DNA from 2 places in the Paenibacillus sp. genome. Region 2 is predicted to be linked to the other one. Evidence: riboswitches for the same ligand, from Rfam matches in the RefSeq annotation. Region 2 holds a riboswitch; the other holds the start of a gene.
The links. A riboswitch is a leader RNA that binds a small molecule or an ion and turns the genes downstream of it on or off. The one in region 2 is predicted to bind thiamine pyrophosphate.

Region 1 (4,627 bases), on a different contig from region 2:
CGCCACAGGCGTATTCATGAGGATGCCGTCCGCGCCGAGCTCCATCGCGAGCGCGACGTCGTACGCCGAGCCGAGGCCGGCGTCGACGATGATCGGCACGCGCGCCTGCTCGGCGATCAATCCGATGTTATACGGATTCAGAATGCCGAGCCCGGTGCCGATCGGAGCGCCGCCCGGCATGACGGCGGCCGCGCCCGCTTCCTCGAGACGCTTGCACAGGATCGGGTCGTCGGACGTATACGGCAGCACCGTGAAGCCTTCCTTGACGAGCTGCTCCGTCGCTCGGAGCGTCTCGAGCGGATCCGGCAGCAGCGTGCGCGAATCGGCGCTGATTTCAACCTTGACCCAGTCGCTCAGGCCCGACGCTCGGGCAAGCCGGGCGATGCGGACCGCTTCCTCCGCCGTCCGAGCGCCCGACGTGTTCGGTAGAAACGTATAAGAGCCTTCCAAATGCTGCAGGATCGAATCGTCTTCCGCCGCATCCAAATTGACGCGCCGAATCGCGAACGTCAGCACTTCCGCTCCCGAGGCGCGGATCGCCTCCCGCTGCACGAACGGATTCGGGAACAGCCCAGTGCCGAGAAAAAAACGGGACGTCAACGCTTTTCCACCGATGATCAATGCATCTTCTGCCATCACGTTACCCTCCTCCGACGAATTGAACGAGCTCGATCCGCATCCCGTCGCGGACCGGCGCGCCGTCCCATTGCGGCTTCGTCAAAATCGCGCCGTCCGCTTCCACGATGACAGGTTTGCCTTCGAGGCCGAAGAAGCCGATCACATCGGCGATCGTCTTCGCCCGCACCGTCCGGCGTTCTCCGTTCACGATCAATGCCACTTCCGAAACTACCTCATTCCCAGCCGCAAGCTCATGTCCAGTCCCAGAGCCTTGCGCAACCTCTGTCATGTCAACGCCTCCTTGCAATCTCCGCTGCTCGGTCGATTTTCTCGAGGAACGCCCGGCACGTGCCCGCGACGTCGGCGCTGCCGACGATTTCGCTGACGGCGCAAATGCGCGTCGCCCCCGCGCGAAGCACCTCGTCGACGTTATGCAGCTTAATCCCGCCGATCGCAACGAACGGGATGCGGATTTCGGCCGCAACCTCTCGCACGTACGACGTCGTCACCGGCGCGACGACGTCCGACTTCGTCTTCGTCGGGAACACCGGGCCGACGCCGATATAATCGGCGCCATCCCGCTCCGCTTCCCGCGCTTCCTCGATCCGATGCGTCGAGATGCCGATAATCCTGCCTGGTCCGACGATCCGCCGCGCCTCGGCGATCGGCAGGTCGTCCTGCCCGAGATGAATGCCGTCGGCGTCGACTGCGAGCGCCACGTCGATATGATCGTTCACGATGAACGTCGCCCCGTACCGCCGCGTCAGCTCGCGCAGCGCCTGCGCTTTCCGCAGCACGTCCCGCTTGCTCCCCGTCTTGTCGCGCAGCTGCACGATGTCCGCGCCGCCGCGTATGGCTTCCTCCATGACGGTCAACAAGTCCCGCCCCGGATGGAACTCCTCGCCGGTGATGGCGTAAAGCCGAAAATCCCGCATCGGCGCCGCCTCCTCCCTACGCACGGACGAACGCGTCGTTCGTCGCCACAGGCCACTCTTCGACCTTGTACGCCATGTCGAAGAACATATACTCCAGCTGGCAGCTCAGCAGGAAATGCTCCCGCATGCGCGCGCGTTCCTCTTCGTTCGCCTGCTCCGCCCACGCGTCAAGCCGCGTAATGAGCTCGTTCATGCCGCTGCGGATCTCGTCGTTCGCATAGAACGAAATCCACTCGTAGAACGGATGCTCCGGTCCCGGGCGCACGGTGTCGACGATATGCTGCGCCGCGTCGATGTACGTCCACGGGCAAGGGAGCAGCACCGCGTAAATTTCCCCGAGCGTCCCTTGGTGGGCCACGGTCAGCATATGGCGCGTGTAATGCAGCGCCGTCGGCGCGAGCCGGTACCCTTGCAGATCCTCGTAGTCGACGCCCGCGACGCGGCACAAATTGTTGTGCGGGTGAATTTCGCTGTTCAGAATAAATCCGATTTTCTCATGGAACATAGCGATGTCACGACGGTCTCGGCACTTGGAGATGCCCAGTCCGTAAATTTGCATATACACGTTCAAATATTCGAAGTCCTGCTTCACGTAATGCACCAATTGCTCCTTGCCGAGCTGCCCGTTGGCGATGCCTCGCAAAAACGGGTGAGCGTAAATCGCCTGAAAAATCGGGTCCGCTTCCTGCCGCAGCTGTTCAGAAAATTTCATGATCCATTCCTCCTCGGAAAAGTTTCGGAATATCCACCAAGGGGCCGGCTCGCTCGAGAACATAAAAAAGCCGCTCCCCATGGAGCGGCTTCATCGGCATCGGTACAAAACATGCAATGCGAATGGACCTTGCTCCACTTTCCTACGCTGGTATGATCCAGATCAGGTTCGAAGGGTCCAAGGAATGTTCCTTGTCTCAGCCGCTCGGCGGCTCCCCTAGTGGTTTCCGTTATGCTATTCTTTTCCAAAGATACAACCGGCTCCGCCGACTTGTCAATACCGAATTTGAAAGCGCCGCGCCGAGGAACCGGATGCCCTCCGATGCGACGCATGCTTACCAAGCGTTCCTGATCAGCGCGGATCGGACGGAACAGATGCCGCGGACGACGGCTCTATGAAGGCTGCGTAGGGCTCGAAGGGTTCGGACCGTTCGGAGGACTCCTGATCGTTCGCCTCGGCGTAATGCAGACGAAGCCCGCGATCGATGGCAAGCGTCATCGCCAGGTAGACGGCCATAGCCGCAACGTCGATGACCGCTCCCGTCAAATACAGAGCATCGCTCGCTCCCTCCGGATTGCGCAGAAGCAGCCGGTTGATGGAGTTCCCGACGAAAACGACGATATACAGCGGAACGATCAAACCATGCACGAGCTTAGCGAAGCGGGCTGCCGCTTGCCGTCGATACAAATAACCGCCGATCTGGGAAAACGTGCTCCCGATCCCCCATAAATTCACAAGCGGAAGCATTCGAACGATCGCCCCGGCATTCGAAATCCGGTAATCCGGGTACCGCCGGCGAAGCGATCCATGAACTTGCACAAGCCAAATAAAATAAGTCGCGAGCACGACATAGTACAGCGCGGTCGCGAAAACGATGAGCGACTGATCGATGCCGAAGTAAAGGTTCATATACGTTTCGAAGTCGTAAACGTAAATCGCGGTGAAGACAGCCGTCGCCGCATTCACCGCGAAACCAACGGTCAGCAAAATGAGATGGATGCGGCCGATCGATTTCGCGGGATACGAGACTTCGTAAGGCTTGGTCATACGGTCAACTCCTATTCTCGATTTAAATAAGCGATAGCGTCGTCCAACGTCGCTACCGGAACGACCCGCAAATCCAAGCCGTATTCGCGCTGAATGCGCTGCGCCTCCGCTTCGTTACCCCACTCGCCTAACGTATCGGTATCGGCCGGAATGAAAAAGACGTCGATTCCGGCATCCGCCGCCCCTAACAACTTTTGCTTCAAAGCGCCGACGGAGCCGACGCGGCCATCGTGATCCAAAGCGCCGGTGCCCCCGATCAATCGTTCGCCTCCGCCGGAAAAGTCGATACCTTGCTCTTCTTCGTACATGCCAAGGGCGATCATCAAGCCAAGCGAATCGCCGTAATAGCCCTCTAATTGTGAAAGCAGATTGTCGATCCTCGAGGAAGCGTCCCCTCCACTCGCAATCGCATCGTTCCCGTCCTCCACGGTCAGAGCAACCGCCGCTACGGCATCGTGCACGGCAGACGTCAAAGGCTCTTCATCAAACATCTGTTCGGCGAACAACTCCTCCTCGGAACGTTCGAGAGGCGTAAACTCGAGGTGACGAATTCGGTCTCTGTGGGAGAGGTACAAGACCCAGCGTTCGAACCTGTTTTTCACGATGCCGCCTTCCACCACGCTGAAATACACGCTGCCGTCGATCCCGAGCTCCCGGACGGGAACCATGTCCCCGCGAAAGTTGAATTCCGCAGGAGCAGGCGCTGTCCCGACGACGGTCGCCCCCAGCGGGAGCAGCAGCAGCGCCAGCGTAATTATGATTTCTTTGGGTACTCGAACGCTCCATCTTCTTACTTTTTCCATCGGAAAAGTCAGCCCTTCGTCGCCGCGTCATTATACAACTTAATATATTTAATCGTTTTCGACGCAGAAGCATCAATTACCTTTTTTTCACTAAATTAAGAAGGGATTTCATCGCTTGGGTGAATCGGGATGCTTTCCCGCAAAGCTTTTCCGGTACTGGCTCGGCGTCGTGCGCATGATTTTTCTGAAGACGCGGTTGAAGTGCGGAACGCTGTCGAAGCCGGACATCTCGGCGATGTCGATGATCCGCTTGCCGCTTTCCCGCAGCAGCCGCTGCGCCGCTTTGACCCGCACGATTTGGACATATTCGGAGAACGAAAATCCTGTCGCTTTCCTGAACGTTCGGCTCAAATACGAGGGGCTGACGTAGAAGCGATTCGCCAAGTCGGCTTGAGAAATGGGCTGGGCGTAATTCGCGTTGATGTATTTGACGATGTCCTCGATCTTCTGGCTGGCCGCGCCGGGCGCCGTTTCCGCTTGGCCGGCCTGCTGTTCGCATGCGCGGACGACGG
Region 2 (4,627 bases):
GGGCGCCCCTTCTTGCGTCCGCCTATTCGCCGAAACGCCCGGCCGGCTGCGCGGACGCGACCGCCCGCAGCAGCTCGCGCGCGCTTCGTTCGATCGAGTCGGCGCGGCTGATCGCCGTAATGACGGCGACGCCGTCCGCGCCCGCGCGAATGACGTCGCCTGCGTTGGACGCGTCGATGCCGCCGATGCCGACGACCGGCGTCGTCCACCCTTCCGCGCGCAGTCGCTCGATCAGCGCCGTTCCCGCGGCCGGCTTCGCGTCCGCCTTCGTCGACGTCGGATAAATCGGTCCGATGCCGAAATAATCGGCCCCATCCGCCGCCGCCCGGCGCGCTTCCTCCATCGTATGGACCGAGACGCCGAGCAGCTTGCCGCCGATGCGCCGCCGAACGGAAGCGACGCTCTCGTCGTCCTGGCCGACGTGAACCCCGTCCGCCTCGACGGCGAGCGCCAGCTCCACGTCGTCGTTGACGAGGAACGGGACGCCCTTCGCCCGGCACAGCGCCCGCAGCCGTCCCGCGAGGCGCAGCTTCGCTTCGCCCTCGAGCGAACCGGTTCCTTTCTCCCGAAACTGGAACATCGTCACGCCGCTCTCGATCGCCTTCGCCGCCGCCTCGAACGGGTCGCCGGCGCAGTTAACGCTCCCCATCACGAAGTACAGCCGCAGCTGCGCCCGCAGCCGCTCGACGTCCGCGCTCCCGATCATCGGAGGACGCCTCCTTCGGTCCGCCGGCGCTCCCGGTCCATGTACGCCCAGTGGTTCGTCGGCCCGTGGCCGCCGCCGATGCCGAGCTCCTCCTCCACGGCCGCTTGGATGAACGCTTTCGCCGTCCGCACCGCTCCTTCCGCGTCGCTGCCTTTGGCGAGCTCCGCCGCGATCGCCGCCGCGAACGTGCAGCCGGTGCCGTGCGTCTGCGACGTCGCCGCCCGCCGGCCCGTCAGCTCGACGAACCGCTCCCCGTCGTACAGCAAATCGACGACCGCGTCCGGCTCTTCGCCGTGGCCGCCTTTGACGACGACGTGCCGCGCCCCCATCGCCGCCAGCTCGCGCGCCGCCCGTTTGCGCCCTTCCGTCGTGCGCACGTCGACCCCGGTCAGCGCCTCGGCTTCCGGGAGATTCGGCGTCACGACTTCCGCGAGCGGGAGCAGCGCGCGGCGCAGCGCGTCGATCGCTTCCTCGCGGAGCAGCGATGCGCCGCCCTTCGCGATCATGACCGGATCGACGACGACGTTCCGCCAGCCGAACCGGCGAATTTGTTCGGCGGCGGCTTCGATAATGTCGCAGTCGAACAGCATGCCCGTCTTCACGGCGTCCGTCCCCATATCTTCGCCGATCGCGCGAATTTGCGCCGCGACCGCCTCGGCGGAGAGCGGGTATACGCCGTGCACGCCGAGCGTATTTTGCGCCGTGACGGCCGTAATGGCGGACATGCCGAATACGCGCAGCTCCTGGAACGTCTTCAAATCGGCTTGAATGCCCGCGCCGCCGCCGCTGTCGGACCCCGCGATCGTTAACGCCTTGCGCATGCTCATGACAGCTTCACCTCCGTCAGCGCGCCGCGAGCCAAGACGTCCTCCGGCCCGATGCCGGCGAGCCGGTTCAGCAGCTCGATTTGGAAGCTGCCCGGCCGCGATTCCCCGGCGAGCTCCGCAGCCTGTTCCGCCGCCACGCCGTACACCGTGAGCGCCGCCGCGGCCGCTTGGACGGCGTCGGGCTCGACGGCGTGGAACGCCCCGATGACGGACGTCAGCAGACAGCCTGCCCCCGTCACCTTGGTCAGCAGCGGGTGGCCGTTGCGCACGACGAACAAGCGGCGGCCGTCGGCGACGACGTCCTCTTTCCCCGTAATGACGACCGTCGTCCGCAGCCGCTGCGCGGCCGTATGCGCGAGCGCCCGCACATCCCCGCCGCCTTCGCCGGCGTCGACGCCCTTGATCGCCCACGTTTCGCCGATGACGTTGGCCACCTCGGCCGCGTTGCCCCGGAGCAGCGAAACGCGCGCCTCGCGCATGAGGCTGCGCGCGGTGTCGGTCCGGTACGGCGTCGCGCCCGCGCCGACCGGATCGAGCACGACCGGCACGCCGGCCTCGTTCGCCGCCTCGGCGGCGATCTTCATCGCCTCCACCTCGGGCGCGGTCAGCGTGCCGATGTTCAGCACGAGCGCACCGGCGATGCGGGCCATGTCGGCGGCCTCTTCTTTCGCGTACGCCATGACGGGCGACGCGCCTAACGCCAGCAATCCGTTCGCCGTGAAATTCGTTACGACGACGTTCGTAATGTTATGCACGAGCGGGCTCGTGCCGCGCACGCGCGACAACAGCTCGGCGGCAGCTTCCAAATGCATGTTCATCCGTCCTCTCTCCCTATGCAGACAAAATAAAAAGCCGCTTTTCCGGAGAAAAGCGGCCTGATTTCGCCCGGGAACCAGCGTTCCGCGCTACGAAGTTGCGGCATCACTTCCCTCCGCCGGTACGACCCGGATCAGGTTCCAAGGGTTCGGCTCGCAGCCGTCTCAGCCTATTCGGCACCCCTAGTGATGTCTATGATTATACCATTGTTTGCCTCTGGACGGAACCTATTTCATGCAGGCGACGACGATGCCCGGGCGAATTGGCCCGGCTGCGGATACTCGGGATGACTAGAGAATCGTTCGGGTTCGAATTCTCTGGATTTGCATGGCGATATAAGCTAATTCCGTATCCAAGAATTCAACACCGTACTCCGACTTGACGAACTGCCCGGCCCTTTCCGCGCATTGATACGATTCCGGAAAATTTTCTTTCATGATCGGCACCATCTCGGGCGCCAATTCGCGAAACGGTTCAGCGGATTCTCCCTGCTGCACGGCGTACCTCAAATGGGTGACCAGCCGTTCATAGGCGATGCTGTCTTCGGCGATTTCGGTATTCAAGCAACCTTCGATGATGTCTACGATATCTCGGATCATGGCGGTAATATTTAACGTCCTCGCCATTTCTCCGGCATTGATTTTTGCCGTATGGATATGCAAAGCGATATAACCGACCTCGTCGTCGGGAATCTCGATCCCCAGCTTTTCTTGGATCAACGTTTTCGCAAACAGGCCGATTTGAAATTCTTTCGGATACAACACCTTGATTTCGTTCAACAGTGTATTTTGAATGACCATGCCGTTGGCAAGACGATCCAGGGCGAACGATAGATGATCCGTAAGCGCGATATGAATATGCTCGTTGATGACGACGCCCAGCTCCTTCTCCGCGCGGGAGATGATTTGTTCGGATACTTCGATATGCTCCTCCGGCAAGGTCGATAAGATTTCCTCCAGCTTTCGATGCTTGGACTCGTCTTTCATCACGAATACTTTTTCGATTCGGGAAGGATCGACGGGATCGTTCTTTTTCTTTTGAAAAGCGATGCCGGAGCCCATGACGATCTTTTCTTCCCCCTGATCCTTGACGACGATCGCATTGTTATTCAAGATCTTGTCGATTTTCATAGTTTCCCCCTGCGCGGAGCTTCGATCTTAAGATTTAAATCTCACCCTGAGGAGAGGCGTAATTCCCATTTCGGCATAAGCCGGGGATTCGATGTCCACCCGCGCGATCCGGTCCGGATTCGCGATCAACATCGGCGTTATCGGACTCGTCGCTTTCCGCCGAACGAGCTCAAGCGAAAAATCGATGATCGGTTGACCCGCGCCGACCCGATCCCCCATCTCCACGCAGGTGTGAAATCCCTCCCCGTCCATGTACACCGTGTCCAAACCGATGTGAATCAGGAGGTCCACCCCGCTTCCGGAACGAATCCATACGGCATGTTTCGTTCTGGAGATATGAACCACCTCTCCGTCCACCGGAGATACGACTCGTCCTTCCGACGGATCGACGGCGATCCCCCATCCTGCCATCTTCTTCGAAAAGGCAGGGTCGGGCACGTCCTCCATTCGCAAAACTTTTCCGCTTAAGGGAGAAAAAATAACTTCTTGGGGTTTGCGTTCGCGCCGGATCTTCCATATGTTAAACATACCGTCCTCCTTAAGAGGATGTACTTCCGCCTCTATTCTTCCTGAACATCGTCGAATCCCACAATCCAGGTAGCCAGAAATCCGAAGACGGCGGATACCGCGAACCCGATGAGATAATGAAGTAAGTTGGGTACCCCTAAGGGCGCTGCGATCGCAATCATCGGAATGCCGCTTAATCCGATCGAATTCGCCGCCACATGGTTCGAAACCACATAAGCGCCGCCGGCCGCCCCGCCGATCGACGCTCCGATAAACGGCGTTCTTAATCGTAAATTCATGCCGTAGATGACAGGCTCTACCACGCCTAGGAAAGCTGTAATCGAAGCGGGGATCGCGATGTTCTTCAGCTTTTGGTTTCGGGTCTTGACAAATACGGCTAGTCCAGCGCCGCCTTGGGCGACATTCGCCATCGCCCAGATCGGAAGCAATAAATTCATTCCTACTTGGGGGTCCGCGAGCAGCCCGACCTCAACCGTAAGAAAAACATGGTGCAGTCCTGTAAATACAATGGATGAATAGAGCCCTCCAAGCAAAATGCCTGCGACGACCCCGCCATGCTTGTAAATAAAATCAACGCCGTTCGTCATCCAACGACCGATCCATTCGCCCAACGGCCCAAT

Region 1: another riboswitch for thiamine pyrophosphate. It lies ahead of tenA (thiaminase II); the one in region 2 lies ahead of thiM (hydroxyethylthiazole kinase).

The regions. Positions count from the first base shown of each region.
Region 1 covers NZ_DASQNA010000041.1:241,884-246,510, reverse strand. Annotated here, with positions in the region: gene VE009_RS23340 (thiazole synthase) at 1-636, opposite strand, end outside; gene thiS (sulfur carrier protein ThiS) at 641-907, opposite strand; gene thiE (thiamine phosphate synthase) at 909-1,553, opposite strand; gene tenA (thiaminase II) at 1,570-2,265, opposite strand; TPP riboswitch at 2,388-2,493, opposite strand; gene VE009_RS23320 (hypothetical protein) at 2,617-3,312, opposite strand; gene VE009_RS23315 (S16 family serine protease) at 3,324-4,115, opposite strand; gene VE009_RS23310 (AraC family transcriptional regulator) at 4,224-4,627, opposite strand, start outside.
Region 2 covers NZ_DASQNA010000031.1:33,401-38,027, reverse strand. Annotated here, with positions in the region: gene thiE (thiamine phosphate synthase) at 23-706, opposite strand; gene thiD (bifunctional hydroxymethylpyrimidine kinase/phosphomethylpyrimidine kinase) at 703-1,533, opposite strand; gene thiM (hydroxyethylthiazole kinase) at 1,530-2,345, opposite strand; TPP riboswitch at 2,443-2,543, opposite strand; gene VE009_RS16850 (PRD domain-containing protein) at 2,640-3,479, opposite strand; gene VE009_RS16845 (PTS glucose transporter subunit IIA) at 3,507-4,007, opposite strand; gene VE009_RS16840 (PTS transporter subunit EIIC) at 4,040-4,627, opposite strand, start outside.